4 regions of the Streptomyces tsukubensis genome follow, and region 1 is predicted to be linked to each of the others. Evidence: riboswitches for the same ligand, from Rfam matches in the RefSeq annotation. Region 1 holds a riboswitch; each other region holds the start of a gene.

What was found. A riboswitch is a leader RNA that binds a small molecule or an ion and turns the genes downstream of it on or off. The one in region 1 is predicted to bind cyclic di-AMP.
Region 2: it holds a riboswitch for cyclic di-AMP, as region 1 does, so the genes downstream of both, B7R87_RS25685 (M23 family metallopeptidase) here and B7R87_RS03125 (C40 family peptidase) in region 1, are expected to answer to the same signal.
Region 3: it holds a riboswitch for cyclic di-AMP, as region 1 does, so the genes downstream of both, B7R87_RS29195 (M23 family metallopeptidase) here and B7R87_RS03125 (C40 family peptidase) in region 1, are expected to answer to the same signal.
Region 4: it holds a riboswitch for cyclic di-AMP, as region 1 does, so the genes downstream of both, B7R87_RS11605 (transglycosylase family protein) here and B7R87_RS03125 (C40 family peptidase) in region 1, are expected to answer to the same signal.

Annotation. Positions count from the first base shown of each region.
Region 1 covers NZ_CP020700.1:1,017,544-1,023,252, reverse strand. The annotation lists gene bioB (biotin synthase BioB) at 1-1,127, opposite strand, end outside; gene B7R87_RS03135 (8-amino-7-oxononanoate synthase) at 1,383-2,543, shown strand; gene B7R87_RS03130 (ATP-binding protein) at 3,091-3,537, shown strand; gene B7R87_RS03125 (C40 family peptidase) at 3,651-4,130, opposite strand; cyclic di-AMP (ydaO/yuaA leader) riboswitch at 4,134-4,296, opposite strand; gene B7R87_RS03120 (hypothetical protein) at 4,645-4,965, opposite strand; gene B7R87_RS03115 (ATP-dependent Clp protease proteolytic subunit) at 4,962-5,651, opposite strand.
Region 2 covers NZ_CP020700.1:6,179,825-6,185,533, reverse strand. The annotation lists gene B7R87_RS25690 (GntR family transcriptional regulator) at 1-197, opposite strand, end outside; gene B7R87_RS25685 (M23 family metallopeptidase) at 458-1,285, opposite strand; cyclic di-AMP (ydaO/yuaA leader) riboswitch at 1,299-1,461, opposite strand; gene B7R87_RS25680 (M16 family metallopeptidase) at 1,737-3,104, opposite strand; gene B7R87_RS25675 (M16 family metallopeptidase) at 3,131-4,513, opposite strand; gene B7R87_RS25670 (DNA gyrase/topoisomerase IV subunit A) at 4,777-5,709, shown strand, end outside.
Region 3 covers NZ_CP020700.1:7,015,408-7,021,116, forward strand. The annotation lists gene B7R87_RS29180 (XRE family transcriptional regulator) at 1-526, shown strand, start outside; gene B7R87_RS33865 (DUF6126 family protein) at 690-866, shown strand; gene B7R87_RS29190 (tyrosine-protein phosphatase) at 1,036-1,848, opposite strand; cyclic di-AMP (ydaO/yuaA leader) riboswitch at 2,318-2,469, shown strand; gene B7R87_RS29195 (M23 family metallopeptidase) at 2,475-3,455, shown strand; gene B7R87_RS29200 (SGNH/GDSL hydrolase family protein) at 3,631-4,431, shown strand; gene B7R87_RS29205 (STM4011 family radical SAM protein) at 4,445-5,332, opposite strand; gene B7R87_RS29210 (STM4012 family radical SAM protein) at 5,343-5,709, opposite strand, start outside.
Region 4 covers NZ_CP020700.1:3,010,410-3,016,118, reverse strand. The annotation lists gene B7R87_RS11620 (nucleoside triphosphate pyrophosphohydrolase) at 1-555, shown strand, start outside; gene B7R87_RS11615 (cytochrome P450 family protein) at 1,113-2,408, shown strand; gene B7R87_RS11610 (LysM peptidoglycan-binding domain-containing protein) at 2,504-3,508, shown strand; cyclic di-AMP (ydaO/yuaA leader) riboswitch at 3,797-3,976, shown strand; gene B7R87_RS11605 (transglycosylase family protein) at 3,980-4,690, shown strand; gene eno (phosphopyruvate hydratase) at 5,109-5,709, shown strand, end outside.

The DNA.
Region 1 (5,709 bases):
CCGGCGCCGGAGCCGCAACCGGCCTCCCCGGCCGGACCGCAGACGGATCCCGCGGTCCCGTCGGCGGCCGGGTGCGATCCGCAGCCCGGTCCCCCGCCCTGCGCACCGTCCGGTGCGCCGCCCGTCCGGTGCGCGGGCAGTGTGGTCGTCCCGGCGCCCTCCACCTCGAAGCCCGCGTCCGCGATCATGTCGAGGTCGGCCCGCCCGGCCTGGCCCTCACTCGTCAGATAGTCGCCGAGGAAGATGGAGTTGGCCAGGTGCAGTGCGAGCGGCTGGAGGGTCCGCAGATGGACCTCGCGGCCGCCCGCGAGCCGTACCTCCACATCGGGGCAGACGAACCGCACCATCGCGAGGATCCGCAGACAGCGCTGCGGCGTCAGGTTCCACTCCTTCGCCAGCGGGGTGCCCTCGAAGGGGATCAGGAAGTTCACCGGTACCGAATCGGGGTCGAGCTCCCGCAGCGCGAAGACGACGTCGACCAGGTCCTCGTCCGTCTCGCCCATCCCCGCGATCAGCCCGGAACAGGCCGACAGACCGGCGGACTGCGCCTGCTGCACGGTCTCCACCCGGTCCGCGTAGGTGTGGGTGGTCGTGATCTCCCCGTACGTCGCCTCCGACGTGTTGAGGTTGTGGTTGTACGCGTCGGCTCCCGCCCCGCGCAGTTTCTCCGCCTGGCCCGCGGAGAGCAGTCCGAGGCAGGCGCACACCTCGACGCCCTCGTTCTGTTCCTTGATGGTTTCGATCGTCCGTGACACCCGGTCGACGTCGCGGTCCGTCGGACCGCGGCCGCTGGCCACCAGACAGACGCGCTTGGCGCCGCCCGCGACCCCCGCGGCCGCCGCCTGCGACGCCTCCTCCGGCTTCAGCCAGGTGTACTTGAGGATCCCGGCCGTCGAACCGAGCCGCTGCGAGCAGTACGAGCAGTCCTCGGGGCACAGCCCGGACTTCAGATTGACCAGATAGTTGAGTTTCACCCGGCGGCCGAACCACTGACGGCGTACCCGGCCCGCCGCGGCCACCACGTCGAGCACATCGTCGTCGGAGGTCGCCAGTACCGCCAGCGCCTCGTCCCGGGTCGGCGGCTCGCGCCGCAGCCCCTTCTCCACCAGTCTGCCGAGAAGCTCCATGGCGCCGATCCTGGCCTAAGGAACTCCCCGTGGGAAAGTCGGAATCTCACAACAGACCTTCACCGAAGTGTGTGCATGACCACATGGGGAGCGGGAGCGCACCCGGTTAGCCTCTGTGCGCTGCCTACAAAAGCGGCGGCGGCGGACCGGGCCTGCAACGGACGCCGGACGGAGCGCCGGACGGAGTGCCGGACCTCCGGAGCACTTCGGCGGCCGGATCACCGGAACACCCAGAGAGCGGGGGAGCACGCCACCATGCCCGACGACCCCTTCGAGTGGCTCGACGAGGAATCCGCGCGCCGGGAGCGCGCCGGGCTGACGCGGACGCTGCGGCCACGCGCCGCCGGGTCCGCCCTGGTGGATCTCGCGGGCAACGACTACCTCGGGCTGAGCCGCCACCCCGAGGTCACCGCCGCGGCGGCGGCCGCCGCCCACCGCTGGGGTGCGGGTTCGACCGGCTCCCGGCTGGTCACCGGCAGCACCGAACTGCACGCCGAGTTCGAACGCGAACTGGCGGCCCACTGCGGGTTCGAAGCCGCGCTCGTCCTCGCCTCCGGCTACGCGGCGAACCTGGCCGCCGTGACGGCGCTGAGCGGGCGCGGCGCGCTGATCGTCTCGGACGCGGCCAACCACGCCTCCATCGTCGACGGCTGCCGGCTGTCGCGGGCGCAGACCGAGATCGCCGCCCACGCGGATCCCTCCGCGGTACGGAAGATCCTCGACGCGCATCCCGGGCGGCGGGCGCTGGTGGTCACCGATTCCGTCTTCTCGGTCGACGGCGACGCGGCCCCGCTCGCGGAGCTGGCCCGGATCACGGCCGGGCGGGGCGCGGCGCTGCTCGTGGACGATGCCCACGGTCTCGGCGTTCTCGGTGAAGGCGGGCGGGGCACGGCGCATGCTGCGGGGATCGCGGGCGCGCCGGGCGTGGTGGCGACGGTCACGCTCTCCAAATCGCTGGGCAGTCAGGGTGGTGCCGTCCTCGGTCCGGCGCGGGTCGTCGCTCATCTGGTGAACACCGCCCGGACGTTCATCTTCGACACCGGACTGGCCCCGGCAGCGGTCGGCGCGGCCCGGGAGTCCCTGCGGATCCTGGCCCGTGAGCCCGGCCGGGCGGACCGGGTGCGGTCGGCGGCGGGCGCCCTGTACACGGGGCTGACGGCGGCGGGGCTGACGGCCGCCCGGCCCGATGCGGCGGTGGTGTCGGTACGGGCGCCCTCGCCCGAGGCCGCCGTGGGCTGGGCCGCGGACTGCCGGACGGCCGGGCTGCTGGTGGGCTGCTTCCGGCCGCCGTCGGTGCCGGACGGGGTCTCCCGGCTGCGGCTGACGGCCCGCGCGGATCTGACGGACGAGCAGCTCGCGGAGGCGGTGGCGGTGGTCGTCCGGACGGCACCGCCGGATGCCCGCTCGGACCGCTGACCGCTGACCGCTGACCGCTGACCGCTGACCGCGCCCGGGCACCGCACCCGGGCCCCGGGCACTGGGCCGATCCGGGGCACCGGGCCGAAACGGTGAGTCCTGGCCAGGCGTACGGCTCCGGGCCGAGCCCAGCCGGGGTGCCGGGCCGAGCCTCCGCCGGAGCACCGAGCACCGGGCCGGAGCCGTGAGTCCGGTAGCCGTACGGCCGGGCGGGCGGACCGCGGAGCGCCGGACCCGGCCCGGGAGGGCATACGCCCGGAAGGCCGGGGACGACGCGCCCGTGACGCGGGGGCGGAGCCTCCGGAAGGGGCGCTTCCGCCGCCCTGGGCCGCCCAAACGGCGGACAAAGCGCCTGTGCATGGCCAAAAACGGTCTTGCGTCGCAGAGTTCACCGCTTTGAGCGACTGTTGTCCACAGATCTTGGCGGATCGTGCCTGCGGCGGGAGGATGGGGGCAGTCCGGCGCTCAGCGCGAGCCGTGGCCGTCCGCGCACACCTCCGCCATGACCTCGGACAGCACGGCCGCGGGTGGAAAGGACGGCGTCGCGATGGCAGATCTCCTGGAGAACTCGATCACCCTGCCGAGCGAAGCGGCCTCGGTTTCGGTGGCGCGCCGACATGTGACAGCGGCCCTTGCCGAATGGGGTCTGCCCGCCGGGTCGGACGCCCTGGACACGATCCGGCTGATCGTCTCGGAGCTGACCACCAATGCCGTCCAGCACACCTTCGGCCAGTCGCCCACCTTCACCGTGACCCTGCTGCTGGAGCGGGACGAGGAGCTGCGGATCGGGGTGACGGACAGCCACCCGCGCTGGCCGCAGCGGCTGCCCGCGGCCGTCCGCCAGGACAACGGGCGGGGCATGGTCATCGTCCGCAGCCTCACGGCGCACAGCGGCGGCCGGCTGACGGTCACTCCGACCCCGGACGGCGGCAAGACGGTCTGGATCGCCCTGCCCTGGCACCCGTCCGGCGCCGGGCCCGCGGACCCCGGCTGACCGGCCCGCCGCGCCGCACGGGCGCGGCCGGGAAACGACAGCCGGGAAACGACGGCCGGGGGCCCGGCACGTCCGCCCCGGCCCCCCGGCACCGCCTCAGCTCTTCCGGTCGGTCAGCGAACCCTGCCGTACGAGATGCTCTTGCTCCAGATCTTGTCCAGCTTCACCCAGGAACCCCTCTTGGGGGAGTGCCAGATCTTGCCCTTCCCGGCGTAGATCCCCACGTGGTAAACACCGCCCCGACCGTGGAAGAAGACCAGGTCACCCGCCTTCCGCGACTTCACGGAGATCTTGCGGGTCTTGTTGTACTGCTGCTGAGCGGTCCGCGGGAGCTTCTTGCCCGCCTTCTTGAACGAGTAGACCGTCAGCCCCGAGCAGTCGAAGCGGGACGGTCCCGCCGCGCCGTACTTGTACGGAGCACCCTTCTTGGAGGCGGCGATCTTGAGCGCCTTGCCCGCGTGCGCCGTGGCCGCGGCCTGGGCCTCCGGCGTACCGCCGGGCACGACCAGCGTGCCGCCGAGCGCCGCAATCGTCAGAGCGGACACCGCGCCCGCCCGGCCGAGGAGGGACGGGACGTTTTTCTGCGCATTCATGCGCAACCCTTCGTCAGCCGCCTGTGAAGGATGACCTGTCGGGTTCGGGCGGACGAAGGTGCCCGGCCGCTGACGCGGCTTCACCCCGAGGAACTTCCGGATCGGACATGGTCCGGCGGTTCCGTACTGCCTGGGTCCTCCACTCCTGCCGATGCACTTCTGTCGACCAGTAGTCCGGAACGGCGGCAGGACTCGGCGTCCGCCCGGACCGCCCCGCCGAGGTGACGGGGGCTTGTCGTCCCAGGGATCTTGACCCACCGACTGCCGGATTTCGAAGTCAAAACGGCGATATGTGAGTTTCAACACGAATGCGGCGTTCGTATGAACATGACCCTGTCCGGGCCCCTGAAAGGGCACTCGGAACACCCCGTACCAGCGCTGGAGTAAGACTTTCCGGTAGAGGGATCGTCATTCGTCCGCAACTTGACGGTAGGTGTTACCGGCGGTTCGACTCCACCGATTGAGGGAGGGGGAATCCCACTCGATCAGCGGTTGACGAGTGGACGGCGGTCCGTCAGGGCGGCGACTGCGGTGGGATGGTCACCCGGAATGTCCGCCTTTCGCCGTCGAGAATGCGGAGGGCGTGGCCGAGCGTCCCGGTGTGCAGCTCACTCTCCCCGCGCCGGTGCATCAGAGTCAGGGCGTCCCGGAGTTCGGTGGCCCGGCTCACCAGGGCCTGGGCCGCGCGAAGGGCTCCGTAGGTGTGTTCGGAGCGGGCCGGGTTGATCCGGCCGACGAGATCCGCGACGGCCAGATAGGCGTCGACGACCTCGGCCTCGGCACGGGTCAGTGCGGGCAGGGGCGGCGGTTCGGGCCACGGTGCGGAGGGATTCACCGCGGGCCGCCGCCGCCACCGGTGCCGGCGGCCGGTCCCGCGGTGCCGGGGCCGCCGTCCCGGCCGGGCCGCGAGGAGGCCTTGCGGCTGCCGATCACCTGGTCGACGAGCCCGTACTCCTTCGCGCCCGCCGCGTCGAGGAACAGGTCCCGCTCCAGATCGGCCGCGATCCGCGCCCGCTCCCGGCCGGTGTGCCGGGCCAGCAGATCCACCGTCAGGGCGCGCAGCCGCAGTAGCTCCCGGGCTTCGATCTCCAGATCCGACGGCGTGCCCCGGACCGGTTTGTCGAGGGCGGGCCCGCGGAGCGCGACCCGGGCCCCCGGCAGCGCCATCCGCTTGCCCGGCGCCCCGGCCGCCAGCAGCAGCGCGGCTGCCGCCGCCACCTGGCCGATGCAGGTGGTCTCCACATCGCAGACCACCGTCTGCATGGTGTCGTAGATCGCCAGCATCGCGCTCGGGGAGCCGCCGGGGGAGTTCAGGTAGAGGGCGATGTCCCGGTCCGGGTCGGCGTATTCGAGATGGAGGAACTGGGCGATCACGTCGTTGGCGGCCGTGTCGTCCACCGGGGTCCCCAGGAAGACGATCCGCTCCTCCAGCAGCTTGCTGTAGGGGTCGAGGGTACGGGTGCCCCGCGAGGTGCGCTCGGTGAACTGCGGGAGGACGTGGCGGGCGGCGGGACGATTCATGGCGTACCTCTCCTCGGTCCTGGACGGGCGGCTGCCGTCGACCCGTCTTCCGTAAAAA
Region 2 (5,709 bases), 5.2 Mb from region 1:
ACACACGCCCCCGCATGGCGCCGGGTGGTGACAAAACCCTCCGACTCCAGGGTCCGCAGCGCTTCCCGGACCGGCACCCGGGAGACCCCGTACCGCCGGGCGAGCTGTTCCTCCGCCAGCCGACCGCCGCGCGGGAAGACCCCGGAGACGATGTCGTCGCGAATCGCCCTGCAGACCGATTGCGCGGGAACCCGCATACCCGTACCTCCGCTGTGATCCGGACGAAGCGACGGAATGCAGCCGCTCGCATTTACCGAACGACTCTATGCCAGGCACCCGGAAATTCCGACAGCCCCCGATAAACCGTGGATATCTTCCGGCCACCGGGAAACACGGCAGGCCGAAACGCGCAGTGCCCCGGCGCCGGGCGCCGGGGCACTGCGAAACGAGCGAAAACAGGCGAGAAAGCCGAGGAGCGGCTACGCCCGATACAAGCGGGGCGGGCGGACCCGGGAGGTCAGACCCTGACGCCCTTTCCGCGCAGATACGAGACCGGGTCGACGTCCGAGCCGTACTCCGCGCCGGTGCGGACCTCGAAGTGGAGGTGCGCCCCGGTGGAGTTCCCGGTGGAGCCCGCGCGGCCGATCTGCTGGCCGGGCATCACGGTCTGCCCGGCGGAGACGGAGAGCGACGACAGATGCGCGTACTGGGTGTACGAGCCGTCGCGCATCTCGATGACGACGTTGTAGCCGTAGGCCCCGCCCCAGCCCGCCTCGACGACGGTGCCCGCGCCCACGGACACGATCTTCGTCCCGGTCGAGGCGTGGAAGTCGATGCCGGTGTGCGTACCGGAGGACCAGAGCGCGCTGTTGGCCCGGTAGGAGGTGGTGACGTCCGAACCCTCGACGGGGGACGTCCAGGTGTTGAGCAGCCGCTTGCGCTCGGCGTCACGGGCGGCGCGCTCACGGGCCTCCCGCTCGGCCTCGGCCCGCGCCTCGGCCTCGCGCTTGGCCTCCGCCTCCGCCTGCGCACGGGCCACGGCCTGCTGCTTCTGGGCGTGGGCCTGGTCGGCGACCTGGCCGGAGAGCGAATCCGACGCGGAGAGCGGCTGCAGGGTGCCGGGCTGCTCGGCGGCGAGGATCTGAAGGGTGCCCGTGTCCTCGGCGCTCAGGGTGCCCGGGTCGCCGTTCTGCTCCCGGCCGTCGCCGTCGGAGGCGAACGCGGGGGCGGCGAGGGTGCCGATGACGCCGGTGGTGGCGAGGGTCGCGGCTCCGGCGATGCTCGCGCTGCGGCGCGTCATCCGGCTCGGGCCACGGTGCTTCCCACTGGTTCGGGCAAACGCCATGGAGAGGCTGGTCCTTTCCTTCCTTCTCGCCTACCGGGTTAGCTGACGGGTTCGGAGAGAGGAAGGTCTCCTACGGCTCCTCCGCGGGCTGCGAAGGGTCCGATTCACCCCGGTGGGGACATGGGTCCCCGGCTCCCCAGGGCTCGCGCCCGGCGGGGACTCGGCGATGGCTGTCCGTGCCGCGGTTTGCGGCGCCTGCAGGCGAACAGCCGGATCGACGCTAGGCGGGCGGCATGTCGATCACCAAACAAACGGGCTTCTTTGTTGCTCATGCCACAGCCCATGCCGGTCAACTTCCCACCAAAACGGACAGCTGACGGAGCGGAGCCCCGGGCGCGGCGCACCAACGCGCAACGCCCGGGGCTCCGCCCGTACCACCGGCACTGCCGAACCGCGTGCCGCCGGGCCACCGGACCGACCGGCCCGGCCCACCCGTACGGCTGCCGGTCCGTCAGCCCTTCACCACCGTCACTTCCCCGATGCCCAGCGCCCGGACGGGCCCGGCGATCTCGGAGGCGTCACCGACGAGCACGGTCACCAGCCGGTCCACGGGGAACGCGCTGACGACCGCCGCGGTGGCCTCGACCGTCCCGGTCTGTGCCAGACGGGCGTACAACTGCCCCTGGAAGTCGTCCGGAAGGTGCTGCTCCACCTGGTCCGCGAGGGTGCCCGCGACCGACGCCGCCGTCTCGTACCGCAGCGGGGCGACCCCGACCAGGTTCTGTACGGCGACATCGCGCTCGGCGTCCGTCAGTCCGCCCTCGGCGAGGGTGCGCAGAACCTGCCAGAGGTCCTCCAGCGCCGGGCCGGTGTTGGGGGTGTCGACCGAGCCGCTGATGCCCAGCAGCGCGGCGCCCGAACCGTCCGGGGCGGAGCACAGCACCTGCGCGAAGGCCCGGACGCCGTAGGTGTACCCCTTCTCCTCGCGGAGCACCCGGTCGAGCCGGGAGGTGAGGGTGCCGCCGAGGCAGTACGTGCCGAGCACCTGGGCCGGCCAGACCCGGTCGTGCCGGTCGGCGCCGATCCGGCCGATGAGCAGCTGGGTCTGCACCGCGCCCGGCCGGTCCACGATGATCACGCGGCCGCTGTCGTCGGCGGTGATCTCCGGCTGTGCACGGGCCGCCACCGTGTCGCCCTGCCAGGTGCCGAGGGTCTCCGCGAGCAGCGCGTCGAGGTCCACACCGGTCAGGTCGCCGACGACGACCGCCGTGGCGGTCGCGGGCCGCACATGGGCCTCGTAGAACGCCCGGACCCCGGCGGAGTCGATCCGGGCCACCGTCTCCTCCGTCCCCTGCCGGGGGCGGGACATCCGCAGCGACGCCGGGAAGAGGCTGCGGTACAGCTCCTTGGCGGCGCGGCGGCCCGGGTTGGCCGTCTCGTGCGGGATCTCGTCCAGCCGGTTCCGTACCAGCCGCTTGATCTCGCCGTCGTCGAACGCGGGCGCGCGCAGCGCCTCGGCGAGCAGCCCGAGGGCCTTGGGCAGCCGGGAGACCGGCACCTCCAGGGAGACCCGGACACCGGGGTGGTCGGCGTGGGCGTCGAGGGTGGCGCCGCAGCGCTCCAGCTCGGCGGCGAACTCCTCGGCGGACCGCTTGTCGGTGCCCTCGGACAGAGCCCGGGCCATGATGGTGGCGATGCCGTCCAGACCGTCGGGCTCGGCGCCGAGCGGGGCGTCGAGGTTGATCTCCACGGCCACGACCTGCTGGCCGGGGCGGTGACAGCGCAGAACGGTCAGCCCGTTGGGCAGCGTTCCGCGGTCGGGGGCCGGGAAGGCCCACGGGGTGGGCTCCCCGGAGGCGGGCCGGGGGTGGAAGTCCATCGTGATCAGCGGCTCGGTGGCGTCGGTCACTGGTCCGCCCCCTCTTCTGCGTCGTTGTCGTTGCGGTCGGCGGCGGCGCCCTCGGCGTCCCCGTCCGTCTCCCCCTCGGTGCCGGGCACCGGTTCGTACACCAGCACCGCCCGGTTGTCGGGGCGCAGCCGCGCCGCGGCGATCTCGCGCACCTCGTCGGCGGTGACGGAGAGCACCCGCCGGACGGCCGTGAGGGCGAGCTGCGGGTCGCCGAAGAGGACCGCGTAGCGGCAGAGTTCGTCGGCGCGGCCCGCGACCGTGCCCAGCCGGTCCAGCCACTCGCGCTCCAGCTGGGCCTGGGCCCGCTCCATCTCCTCGTCCGTCGGCCCCTCGGCGGCGAACCGCGCCAGCTCCTCGTCGACGGCGGCTTCGATCTGCGCCACCTCGACCCCGCCGGACGTCTTCACGTCCAGCCAGCCCAGCGACGGCGCCCCGGCCAGCCTCAGCAGTCCGAAACCGGCCGCGACGGCGGTCTGGTCCCGGCGCACCAGGCGGTTGTGGAGCCGGGAGGACTCCCCGCCGCCGAGGACGGTCAGGGCGACGTCGACGGCGTCGCATGCGCGGCTGCCGTCGTGCGGGAGGCGGTAGGCGGCCATCAGGGCGCGGGCGGGCACGTCCTCCTCGACGACCTCGCGCAGCTGCCGCCCCATGACGTCGGGCAGGGCGCCGTCGCGCGGCGGCTGCTTGCCGTCGTGGGAGGGGATGGAGCCGAAGTACTTCTCGACCCAGGCGAGGGTCTGCTCCGGGTCGATGTCGCCGACGACCGACAGCACCGCGTTGTTCGGCGCGTAGTAGGTGCGGAAGAAGGCGCGGGCGTCCTCCAGGGTCGCCGCGTCGAGATCCGCCATGGAGCCGATGGGCGTGTGGTGGTACGGGTGGCCCTCCGGGTAGGCGAGGGCGGTCAGCTTCTCGAACGCGGTGCCGTACGGAACGTTGTCGTACCGCTGGCGGCGTTCGTTCTTCACGACGTCCCGCTGGTTCTCCATCGACTCGTCGTCGAGGGCGGCCAGCAGCGAGCCCATGCGGTCCGCCTCCAGCCAGAGCGCCAGCTCCAGCTCATGGGTGGGCATGGTCTCGAAGTAGTTGGTGCGCTCGAAGCTGGTGGTGCCGTTGAGCGAGCCGCCGGCGCCCTGGACCAGTTCGAAGTGGCCGTTCCCCTGCACCTGCTTCGACCCCTGGAACATCAGGTGCTCGAAGAGGTGGGCCAGGCCGGTGCGGCCCTTCACCTCGTGGCGCGAGCCCACGTCGTACCAGAGGCAGACCGCGGCGACCGGGGTCAGGTGGTCCTCGGAGAGCACCACGCGCAGGCCGTTGGCCAGGCGGTGCTCCGTAGCTGTCAGGCCGCCAGAACCGGCCTGCGCTGTGGCCGTGTGACCCATGGGCATGTACGTCCCTTCGATCGCGATGCTGTAGCTGGTCCCCCCAGGACTGCCACTGTATGCAAGCGCGCTGACAGGTGGCGAAGTTCCGGCCCGCCTGCTCGTTCGCGCTGGGCGAAGTCGCGGCGCGCGGGCCCGCAGCGGAGCGCGCCGCCGTGCGCCCGCGCGGGGCGTGTTCGCGGGGGGTGGTCGGGGTTGTCGGTGCCACGGTCCACAATGGTCGGCATCAGAACCCGACCGGTCGTGAAGGAGCAGGAGCCGCGATGGCCCGCCGCAGCACCAAAACCCCGCCGCCCGATGACTTCGAGGAGCGGATCCTCGACATCGACGTCGTCGACGAGATGCAGGGCTCCTTCCTTGAGTATGCGTACTCGGTCATCTACTCCCGGGCCCTGCCGGACGCCCGCGACGGAATGAAGCCGGTGCAGCGCCGGATCGTGTACCAGATGAACGAGATGGGGCTGCGCCCGGACCGCGGCTATGTGAAGTGCGCCCGGGTCGTCGGTGAGGTCATGGGCCGCCTCCACCCCCACGGCGACCAGTCGATCTACGATGCGCTGGTGCGGATGGCGCAGCCCTTCTCCATGCGCCTCCCCCTGGTCGACGGCCACGGGAACTTCGGCTCCCTCGGCAATGACGACCCCCCGGCCGCCATGCGGTACACCGAGTGCCGGATGGCCGACGCGACGTCCCTGATGACCGAGTCCATCGACGAGGACACGGTCGACTTCGCCCCGAACTACGACGGCCAGGAGCAGGAGCCGGTTGCGCTCCCAGCCGCGTATCCGAACCTCCTGGTCAACGGCGCTTCCGGGATCGCGGTCGGCATGGCGACGAATATGCCGCCGCACAATCTGGGCGAGGTCGTCGCGGCCGCGCGCCATCTGATCCGCCACCCGGGCGCCGACCTGGAAACCCTCATGCGGTACGTGCCGGGGCCCGATCTGCCGACCGGCGGCCGGATCGTGGGACTGGCGGGCATCCGCGACGCGTACGAGACCGGCCGGGGCACGTTCAAGATCCGGGCCACCGTGACCGTGGAGGACGTCACCCCGCGCCGCAAGGGCCTGGTCGTCACCGAACTGCCGTTCACCGTCGGCCCCGAGAAGGTCATCGCCAAGATCAAGGACCTGGTCGGCGCCAAGCGGCTCCAGGGCATCGCGGACGTCAAGGACCTGACCGACCGGGCCCACGGG
Region 3 (5,709 bases), 6.0 Mb from region 1:
GCGCCGCAGGCGCGGGCTCACCCTGGAGGCCGCCGCCCACCGCGCCGGACTGTCGCCCGCGCATCTGTCCCGGCTGGAGACCGGCCGCAGGCAGCCCTCGCTGCCGATGCTGCTCGGCCTCGCCAGGATCTACGGTACGACAGTCGCCGAGCTGCTCGGCGAGTCGGCACCCGAGCACGACCCCGTGATCCGGGCCGGCAGCCGGGAACCCTCCCAGGCCGACGGCTGGACCTACCACCAGGTCGGCAGCCCGGGCCGGGCCATGCAGACGCTCCGCCTCATCGTGCCGTACGGCGCCCAGGGCGAGCTGGTCCGCCAGCATCCCGGCGAGGAGTGGCTCTACGTCCTCGACGGCCGGGTCCGGCTCGGTCTCGGTGACACCGTCCACGAACTGGGCCCCGGCGACAGCGCGCACTACGACTCGCTGACCCCGCACCGGATCGCCGCCGCCACCCGCGACGGAGCCGAGATGATCTTCGTCCACACCCTGCTGCAGAGCCCCGACATCTTCCATCCGCACTTCTAGGTCCCCTCTCCGGTCTTCCGGTCTTCCGGATCTTGCCGATCCGGCCCGGTCCGGGAGAAGGGCCCGGGCCGCCCGACGGTCCGCACCGTCCCGCCCGTGCAGATGCGATCCGGCCCCGCGCCGGAGGAACCCGGCCGTCGCGCCGGAGAAAGCAGAGGCCGTCATGGTCGAGAACCCCGCCGCTTCCGAAGGCGCCCAGGCCGCCGGTACCACCCCCCGTGCGAAGAACGAGGAGGGCAAGTTCCCGAAGGGGATCTGGATCCGGCTCTTCGCCTATCTGGTCGCCGGACACGTCTTCGCCGGCTTCCTCTACCTGCTCTTCGAGGTCGGGGCCAAGTAGACCGCCCGGACCCCGGGGCCGAACCAGGGGCAGCCCGCCCGGCCGGCGGCTGAGGGCCGCACCGCGATCCGCCCGGCACCGGCCCGGCGCCCGGCGCGACGCTCTGCGGCCGGGCAGGGGCCCCGCTCGCACCGCAGAGCCGAGCCCGCTCCGGACGCCCGGGGCCCGCTCAGTCCGTGCCGAGCAGCCTCTCCCGCAGCCGCTCCCGGGTCGCGGAAGAGAGGCCGAGCCCCTCGGAGAGATAGCGCGGCGTACCGCCCCATACCGAGTCGACGGCGTCGAAGGCCGCGTGCAGATACGCCGCGCGGGCGTCGAACAGCGGGCTCAGCAGCTCCATCACCTCCGGCGACATGCCCTCCGGGGCGTCCTCCGCCCGGCGCACCCGGTAGCGCCGGTGCGGGTCGTTCGACTTGAGATAGTCCGCCTCGACGGCCTCCCGCTCCACACCCACCGCGAGCAGGGTCACCGCGACCGACAGCCCCGCCCGGTCCTTGCCCGCCGCGCAGTGCATCAGCGCGGGGACGCTGTCCTCGGCCAGCGCGTGCAGCACCCGGCTGTGCTCGGCCGTCCGCCCGGTGATGATCGTCCGGTACGCGTCCACCATCCGCTGCGCCGCCCGGCCGTCTGCCAGCAGGGACCGCAGCTGTGACAGATCACCCCGCCGCACCACCTGCCAGAACTCGGCGCCGTCCGCCGGGTCGCTCAGCGGGAGGTTGAGATTCCGGACCCCGGGCAGGGTCACGTCCGGGCCCTCGATGCGGATATCGGCGGCATTGCGGAAGTCGAAGACCGTGTGCAGTCCGAGACCGGCGAGAAAAGCGGCGTCGCTCGCGGTGGCATGGGCCAGATGGCCGCTGCGGTAGAGCCGTCCGAAGCGCACTGCACGGCCGTCGGTCGACGGCAGTCCGCCGACGTCGCGGAAGTTGCGGATCCCGGCCAGCTCCGGCTCGGTCGACGGGACCTGCGGCACCTGCTGCGTCACAACGGCTCCCTGGGCAGTCACGGCCGTCGGCGCCGGTCGCCGACGGTGGCATGACCTTGACGATACGACATTGATTCCTCAGGCAATCATTCCATCGGATGGTCATGAACTGCACGGTGAATGCATGGTGGGCGCTCGGCGCCCGGACGTGCCACCGACTGTCGAATGAACAGCTTCTGTCCCCTATGTCCGTCATGGTCTCTTCGTTGGAACATGCCCTGTCTCGTTGGGAGATGGGGAGCGGCTCATGAGCAGGATCACAATCGTGACGGTGTGTGGCGGTGGCCCGGGAGGGGCATACGGACGCCCGGCGGGAGTTGACGGGGTGACGCCCACGGAGGGTCACCGCGGTCGGCCCGTCCTCAAGATCGGCTCCGCCCGTCGCCGGGTGAGTGGCTTGTTCCTGCTCTTATGGCCGGTCTACGGTCACCGCACTCCGGTCGGACCGCCGAATCCTGCCGCCGTCCGGAACCCTTCACCCGAAGCACGTGGCAGGAGCGGGGGACCCAGGTAGTCCGCCGGACGGGAAACCGTCCGGCTCGGGGTGAAGTCGCGCCGTGCGCGACCGGGCACCTCCCGCCCGAACCCGACAGCTCACCTCGCAGGCGCCGGAGAGGAAACGCGCCATGCCCGGAAAGGGTAAGCACCGCCGTCCCAAGTCGACGGTCATCACTCGTGGAATCGTCGCTGCCGGTACCGGCGGTGCCGCCATCGCCCTGCCCCTGATCGGGGCCACCGGCGCCCATGCCGCCGAACAGGCCGCCCCCGCCGCCCCGACCGCCGCCGTCGCCCCGGCGGCCGCCCCCGCCGCCGCTGCCGAGAAGTCCGCCGGATCAGCCACGTACATCGTGGTCGCCGGGGACCATCTGTCCAAGATCGCCTCCGAGCGGGACGTCGAGGGCGGCTGGCAGGCGCTGTACGCCGACAACCGCGCCGCGGTCGGCGACGACCCGTCCCTGATCCACCCGGGTCTGAAGCTGGTGCTCGACGGCAAGGGCGCCGAGCGCGCCCCCGAGGCCCCGGCCGCCAAGAAGGCCGAGGCGGCCGAGCCCGCGCAGACGGTTGAGAAGGGTGAGCGGGCCTCGCGCGACGGTGCCCGTCCCGCCGCCCCCGCCCCGGCCGCCGCCGAGCCCGCCGCCCCGGCGCGGCAGGAGACCGCCCCGGCGCCCGCGCCGGAGCCCGCCCCCGAGGCCGCCTCCGGCTCCTGGGCCGCCCCGCTCGCCGGTGCCCAGGTCAGCACCCCGTACCGGGCCTCCGGTGCCATGTGGTCCAGCGGCTACCACACCGGTGTCGACTTCGCGGTCCCGACGGGCACCTCCGTCCGGTCCATCGGCCCCGGCACGGTCGTCTCCGCGGGCTGGGCCGGCGCGTACGGCAACGAGGTCGTCGTCCAGCACACCGACGGCACCTACTCCCAGTACGCCCACCTCTCCTCCCTCTCCGTCTCGGCGGGCCAGTCCGTCGACGGCGGACAGCAGATCGGCCTCTCCGGCTCGACCGGCAACTCCAGCGGCCCGCACCTGCACCTGGAGGTCCGCACCGGACCGGCCTACGGCTCCGACATCGACCCGGTCGCCCATCTCCGCGGCCACGGCGTCTCCCTCTGAGACGCCGCAGCTCCGGCCCTGGGCCCCGCCGCCCCGGCGCCCGGCGAATCCCCCGCGACACCCCGTGTCGCGGGGGATTCCCCGTATTCCCACCACCCCGGGTGATCACGGTGGGATAGATCACGGCCCGTCAACCCCTCCCTACGGTCGCGTAGGTCACATCCGCGGAGAGAGGATGGCCTCCGTGGGAGACGATTCGAGAACTTATGACCAGTCCGGAATCGGGTCGTACGCGGCGATCGGGGACAGTTTCACCGAGGGCGTGGGGGACCCGGGGCCCGGGGGGACCTACCTCGGCTGGGCGGACCGCTTCGCGGGACTGCTCGCCGACCGCAGACCGGAACACACCTTCCGGTACGCCAATCTCGCCGTACGCGGCAGACTTCTCGACCAGATCGTGGAGGAGCAGGTCCCCAGGGCGAAGGAACTCGCCCCGGACCTGGTGTCGTTCTGCGCCGGGGGCAACGACATCATCCGTCCCGGCACCGACCCCGACGATGTGGCGGAGCGTTTCGAACGTGCCGTCGCCGAACTGACCGGCGCCGTCGGCACGGTCATGGTGACCACCGGGTTCGACACCCGGAACGTGCCCGTCCTGCGCCATCTGCGCGGCAGGATCGCCACGTACACGGCCCATGTCCGGGCCATCGCCGACCGCTACGACTGCCCGGTGCTCGACCTGTGGTCGCTCCGGTCCGTACAGGACCGCAGGGCCTGGGACCCCGACCGGCTGCACCTGTCGCCGGAAGGGCACACCCGGGTCGCGCTGCGGGCCGCCCAGGTCCTCGGCCTGGAGGTGTCCGCCGACCCGGACCGGGCGTGGCCGCCCGTACCGGTGCGGGGCACCCTCGAAGTCCGGCGCGACGACATCCAGTGGGCGCGGGAGTACCTCGGGCCGTGGATCGGACGGCGGCTGCGAGGCGAGAGCTCCGGCGACCACGTGGAGGCCAAGCGGCCCGATCTGCTGCCGCTGTGACCCCTTCCGGCGGTCAGGGACCGGCCGGGCCGCCGGAAGGGAGCACCCCCGGAGCCGGTATGCGCTCCAGCACCCCGCCCGCGAAGACGTCGTACAGCGGCAGGGATTCGAGGTGGACGTACCCGATGTGGCAGTCGCAGACCGCCAGCGGACAGGCCCGCGGCCGCAGCGCAGCGCGGTAGGAGCCGTCGTAGAGGTTGCCCAGCGGGGCGGGGACGAAATGGCAGCGGCGGACCGTCCCGTCGCCGTCAACCGAGACCACCGACTCTCCCGTACGGCACGGCAGCCCGGCCGAAGCGTGCGGATGGCGGCTGTACGCGAACAGCGGGTCGATCGCGGCCCATCCGGCGGCCTCGGCATCGGTGTAGGTGTGCCCCTCGGCCGCGTTCACCCAGAGGTAGACGTGTTCCGGCAGTTCGGCGCGGAGCCGCAGCGCGGGCTCGCGGTGCTCAGGCAGACCGACGATCCCGACGCTGAAGCGGATCCCCAGGGCGGCCAGCTCCCGGGTCTTGCCGAGGAAGCGGTCGTACGGCGTCTGACCCGGATGGTACGTGCACCAGAGCGCCACCTTCTCCGGATCGGCGTCGGCCAGCCAGCCGGTGCGGCAGCTCAGGTTGGTCTGCACGGCCACCCGCCCGACCTGGGGCAGTCCGGACAGCTCCACCAGGGCCCGCCGGTACCAGGAGCGGACCAGAGCTTCGCCCCAGGGGGTGAAGAGCACCGAGAAACGGCCCCCGGCGGGCGCCGTCGGCTGGTCGGCCACCCATCCGCAGAATCGTTCCAGCGCGGCGCGGTCGGCGCGCAGGGTCTCCGGACTGTCCCGCCGCTTGGCGAACGGGCAGTAGGGACAGTCGTAGTCGCAGGAGGCCAGCGGCCCCCGGTAGAGCATCGTCAGATCCACGGCGCCGCCCTCACTTCGGCTCGTAGGCGGCCATCCCGGCACGCACGGCGGGAGAGAACAGCTCGGGACCCAGCGCGTCCGAGTGCGCGAGCCCCTCGGGGCCGAGCCGGAGGAGACCGGCGGGCGCGTCCCGGTCCAGCCAGCCCAGCGCGGCGAACCGCGCCAGCTCCGGGCCGAAGTCGTCCTCGGGCGCGCTGCCGAAACGGTCCCGGTACTCCTCCGCCGCCAGCCCCCTGGCCTGGAGCAGCGACTGGAGCAGATGGCGCCGCCGGGACTCCGTACCGTCCATGGCGAAACCGACCTCGGCCCGCCCGAAGTCCTCGGTACGGGTGTAGTCGTCGATGATGCCCCGCACTTCGGACGCGCCCACCGCGTAG
Region 4 (5,709 bases), 2.0 Mb from region 1:
TCGTCCGTACCGACCCATCAGGACCTCGCCCGGTACGCCATCGAGGAGGCGTACGAACTGGTCGAGGCGATCGAACACGGCGACCGCGACGAGCTGCGGGAAGAACTGGGCGACGTGCTGCTCCAGGTCGTCTTCCACGCGCGGATCGCCGAGGAGGACCCGGCGGAGCCGTTCTCCGTCGACGACGTCGCCGCGACGATCGTGGAGAAGCTGATCCACCGGCATCCCCACGTCTTCGGTGACGAGGAGGCGGCGACGCCGGAGGACGTACGGCGGATCTGGCTGCGCACCAAGGCGGAGGAGAAGGCGCGGGACTCGGTCACCGACGGCATCCCGCTGGGGCAGCCGGGCCTTGCGCTGGCGGCGAAGCTGGCGTCCCGTGTCCGTACCGCCGGACTCGACGTGCCGCTGCCGGCGGGGGAGGGCGTCGGGTACGAGCTGCTGGCGCTGGCGGTCGCGGCGGAGGCGGAGGGGGCGGACCCGGAGGCGGCGCTGCGGGCGGCGGCCCGCGCGTACCACGCGGCGATCCGCACCAAGGAGCACGCTGCCCCGTAGACACCCGGGCCCCCGGGTGCCCGTCGCCCACGGGTGGGCTCAGAAGGAGCACCTAGGCGTGCCCGCCTTCCACAGGGTGGACCAGGCGGAGGTCTTTGAGGGCGCGCCTGCCTCCTACCGAGAGCCCCGGCAGGGCTGCCCAGGGTGCTCCCGCCTTCCGCGAGAAGGCCTGAGGCGAAGTGCTTGGGGGCGCGGGGAACTGCGCGAGCAACCCGGGACGGCCCGCGGTGGACCGCGCTTCAGCAACCCCTACGGATTCCCCGCCAGGGGGGCCGCCGCCTTCGCCGTACAGCGAAGGGAGACCGTTGCCGGTCCGGCAGTACCGTCGACCGCGGGCCGTCGTGGGCCGTTCGCGCAGTTCCCCGCGCCCCTAGGTGCTCCACCTGAGCCGTCTTGGTAGGAGACGGGCCCACCCCTGAAGGTGTCCACCTGACCGGCCTGGAGGGGGAGGCGGGGCGCGCCCCCGAGGGCCTTCACCTGAGCCACCCTGGAGGGGGAAGGCGGATACCCCCGAGGGGCCCGCGGCCCGGCGCCCCGGCAGGGGATAGCGTCATGGGGTGAGCAGCAACCCCCATGAAACCGGCGGGCCGGGGCCCGCTCCCGAACTCTTCACCTGGGAGTTCGCCACCGACCCCTACCCCGCCTACGCCTGGCTCCGCCAACACGCGCCCGTGCACCGGACCACCCTCCCCAGCGGCGTCGACGCCTGGCTGGTGACCCGGTACGCCGATGCCCGGCAGGCACTCGCCGACGCCCGGCTGTCGAAGAACCCCGTGCACCACGACGAACCCGCGCACGCCCGCGGCAAGACCGGCATCCCGGGCGAGCGCAGCGCCGGGCTGATGACGCATCTGCTGAACATCGACCCGCCCGACCACACCCGGCTCCGCCGCCTCGTGGCGAAGGCGTTCACACCGCGCCGGGTCGCGGCGTTCGAGCCGCGGGTGCAGGAGCTGACCGACCGGCTGATCGACGGGTTCGCGGCGCGGGGGAGCGCGGACCTGATCCACGAGTTCGCGTTCCCGCTCCCCATCTACGCGATCTGCGATCTGCTGGGCGTGCCCCCGGAGGACCAGGACGATCTGCGGGACTGGGCGGGCATGATGATCCGTCACGGCGGGGGACCGCGCGGCGGCGTGGCCCGGGCGGTGAAGCGGATCCGGGGCTATCTCGCCGAGCTGATCCACCGCAAGCGGGAGAACCTCGGCGACGAGGACACGGACGATCTGATCTCCGGTCTGATCCGGGCCAGCGACCACGGCGAGCACCTCACCGAGAACGAGGTCGTCGCCATGTGCTTCGTCCTCCTGTTCGCGGGCTTCGAAACGACCATCAACCTGGTGGGGAACGGGCTCTATGCCCTGATGTGCCATCCGGTGCAGCACGCCCGGCTCCAGGAGTCGCTCGCCGCGGGGGAGACCTCGCTGCTGGTGACGGCCGTGGAGGAGCTGCTGCGCTACGACGGCCCGGTGGAGATGGCGACCTGGCGGTACGCCACCGAAGCGCTGACCATCGGCGGTCAGGAGGTGGCCGCGGGCGATCCGGTGCTCGTGGTGCTGGCGGCGGCCGACCGGGACCCGGAGCGGTTCGGCCGGCCGGACGTTCTGGACCTTGCGCGGCGTGACAATCAGCACCTCGGCTACGGGCACGGCATCCACTACTGCCTGGGTGCGCCGCTCGCCCGGCTGGAGGGACAGACCGCGATCGCCACCCTGTTGCGCCGCCTTCCCGACCTGCGACTGGCGGTGGATCATCACGATTTGCGCTGGCGCGGCGGCCTGATCATGCGTGGACTGCGCACCCTTCCGGTGGAGTTCACGCCCGCTGAAATTGACGGCCCGTCATATTCGTGATGTGCGCGTGATCTCCGCTGCATCGACTTGTGACAGACGTTCGAGTGCGGCTACGTTCACCCCCGTCTCAGCCGTCACGCGAAAGGCAGCACCGCATGCTCTCCGGGAATGGTCGACATCGCCGTCCTCGCCAGGCCCCGGCCCTGGTCGTCGCAGCGGGGGTGACGGGGTCCGCGATTGCGATCCCGCTCCTCGGCGCCACCTCGGCGTCCGCCGCCGACTCCGCAACCTGGGACCGTGTCGCGGAGTGCGAGAGCGCCGGGCAGTGGACCGTGAACAACCTCAACGGCTACTACGGCGGGCTCCAGCTCTCCCAGGAGACCTGGAACACCTACGGCGGCCGGGAGTACGCCGACCGGCCGGATCTGGCCAGCCGCTCCCAGCAGATAGCCGTGGCGGAGAAGGTGCTCGCCGCGGAGGGGCCCAAGGCGTGGCCGTCCTGCGGGATCGCGTCGGGCCTCGGCGGTGCCGCGGGCACCGCGACCGGCCCGGGCGGCGCCGATCCGGTGCCCAGCGGTCCGGCCGCCGGACGCCCGGCGGACAAGGCGAAGGCGGGCGACCTCCCGGCGGAGCCGCGCAAGGCGGGGGAGAAGGCGCCGGACGCCGCCGCGTCCCCTTCCCCCTCCGCCGGAAAGGCGGAGAAGAAGGAGACGGCGGCCAAGCCCGCCGAGGGCGTCGGCAAGCACCGCGGCGCACCCGCCGCGGAGGAGACCGCCAAGGAGACCCCCTCGGGCGCGACCGGCACCGGCACCCCCGAGGGCACCGGCACCCCGCCCGCCGAAACCGCCGACCCGTCCCGCGCCTCCGGCCCCGACCGGACCTCCCGGTCCGAGACCGATGCCCGTTCCGATGCCCTGAACCAGGGCGATCAGGGCGGTACGGGCACTCCGGCCAAGACCGACACCACGGACGGTACGGGCGAAGCCGGGCAGCCCTCCGGTACGTACACGGTCCGCTCCGGCGACAACCTCTGGTCCATCGCGGAAGAGAAGAAGGTCCCCGGGGGCTGGCCGGCGCTCTATGAGGCCAACCAGGAGCTGGTCGGAGCTGATCCCGATCTGATCCTCCCTGGCCAGAGCCTTGATCTCCAGGCGAAGTAGCCTCCGGAGCATCGAAATTGACGCCCTATTTTGCTGGGATATGTCCCTTTCTGTGTAAGTGAGACATGAGTCTCTTCGGTCCGGCCGTGGTCCCCACTCTTCCGGAATCCCGCATTCCGCACGCCACCTGCGAAAACGCGAGTTTCCGGAGGGGTGGGATGGGCGATTTGCCCACGATGTTCCGTCGTTGAAGAAGCGGGACGCCTGTGACTACGGTCTGGACCGCTCGCCAAAGCGGGCACCACTGACCGTCACGCCGAATCCTGCCGTCGGTCGGGGGGAACTGTCGTCGCGAAAGCGCCGAAGGCAGGAGCGGGGGACCCAGGTTTGTGCCGGTCCCGTCCGAAAGCCCGTGAGGGCGGTGGACGACCGGCTTGGGGTGAAGCCGTACGACGCAGGTCGTACGGCCGGGCAACTCACTGCGCCCGAACCCGACAGCTCACCTCGTAGGCGTCGGTGAGGAGAACCTCCATGCTGTTTTCCAGCAAGGGCAAGCACCGCCGCCCGTCCAAGGCCGCCCGCTTCGCCGCCTTCGCAGGCATCACCACCGTCGCCGTCGCCGCCCCGATCATGGGCGCCACCTCGGCCTCCGCCGCCACCGCCGCCGAGTGGGACAAGGTCGCCCAGTGCGAGTCCGGCGGCAACTGGTCCATCAACACGGGCAACGGCTACTACGGCGGCGTCCAGTTCTCCAGCTCCACCTGGGCCGCCTTCGGTGGCACCAAGTACGCCCCCAATGCGCACCTCGCCACCAAGGCGCAGCAGATCGAAATCGCCGAGAAGACCCTGGCGGGCCAGGGCAAGGGCGCCTGGCCGAAGTGCGGTGTCGGCCTCTCGAACACCCCGTACGGCGGTGCCGCCGCCGAGCAGGCCCCGGCCCAGCCCAAGCAGGAGCAGCCGAAGCAGCAGGCCCAGCCCGCCCAGCCGAAGCAGGAGCGCGCCGAGGTTCCGACCACCCGCTCCGAGCGCGCCCAGGCCCCGGCTCCGGCGAAGTCCGCGGCTCCGGCCAAGGGCTTCGAGAAGGGCGACGGCGAGTACGAGGTCAAGTCCGGCGACACGCTCAGCAAGATCGCCGAGGCCGAGCAGGTCGAGGGCGGCTGGCAGAAGCTGTTCGAGCTGAACAAGGACACCGTCGACGACGCCGACGTCATCTTCCCGGGCCAGCAGCTCCACCTCGGCTGACGGACCTGCGGCTCCCCAACGAACCGCACCCCCGGGCCGGTCCCTCACCGGACCTGCCCCCTCCCGGACCCCGGACCGCGGCTCCCCCCTGCGGTCCACCCCCCCCACGGGTCCGACCCCCCGCACCCCGGGCCGGCGCGCTTCCCCCGTACGCGCCGGTCCGGGGTTCCGTCTGCCGCCCCCGACTGCTCCGTACGGCCCCGGAAAACCGCCCCCGTGCACCCGTCTGAGCGAGCAGATGCCCAGCTGAGAACTGTTACCCATCGGTAGGAACGCGGCTTTTGCCCACCACCGCAGTTCTTCGCACTCTTTTTCGTCCCAGGGGGCGGGCATCGGCGGGGCGGCGCCCCCCGTCCGGTTAGGCTCTTGGCGCAAGGCTCAAGAGACCCGCACCCCACGCGTCACATCCCAGAAGGAGATGCTCGTGCCGTCCATCGACGTCGTCGTAGCCCGGGAAATCCTCGACTCCCGGGGGAACCCCACGGTCGAGGTCGAGGTCGGCCTCGACGACGGGAGCACCGGCCGCGCCGCCGTGCCCTCCGGTGCCTCCACCGGCGCCTTCGAGGCCCTGGAGCTCCGCGACGGGGACCCGAACCGCTACCTCGGCAAGGGCGTGGAGAAGGCCGTCCTCGCCGTCATCGAGCAGATCGGCCCGGAGCTCGTCGGCTACGACGCCACCGAGCAGCGCCTGATCGACCAGGCGATGTTCGACCTGGACGCCACCCCCGACAAGTCGTCGCTGGGCGCCAACGCCATCCTCGGTGTCTCCCTCGCCGTGGCGCACGCCGCCTCCGAGGCCTCCGACCTGCCGCTCTTCCGCTACCTCGGCGGCCCGAACGCGCACCTGCTGCCCGTTCCGATGATGAACATCCTCAACGGCGGCTCCCACGCGGACTCCAACGTCGACATCCAGGAGTTCATGATCGCCCCGATCGGCGCGGAGTCCTTCTCCGAGGCGCTGCGCTGGGGCACCGAGGTCTACCACACCCTCAAGAAGGTGCTGAAGGGCCGCGGTCTCT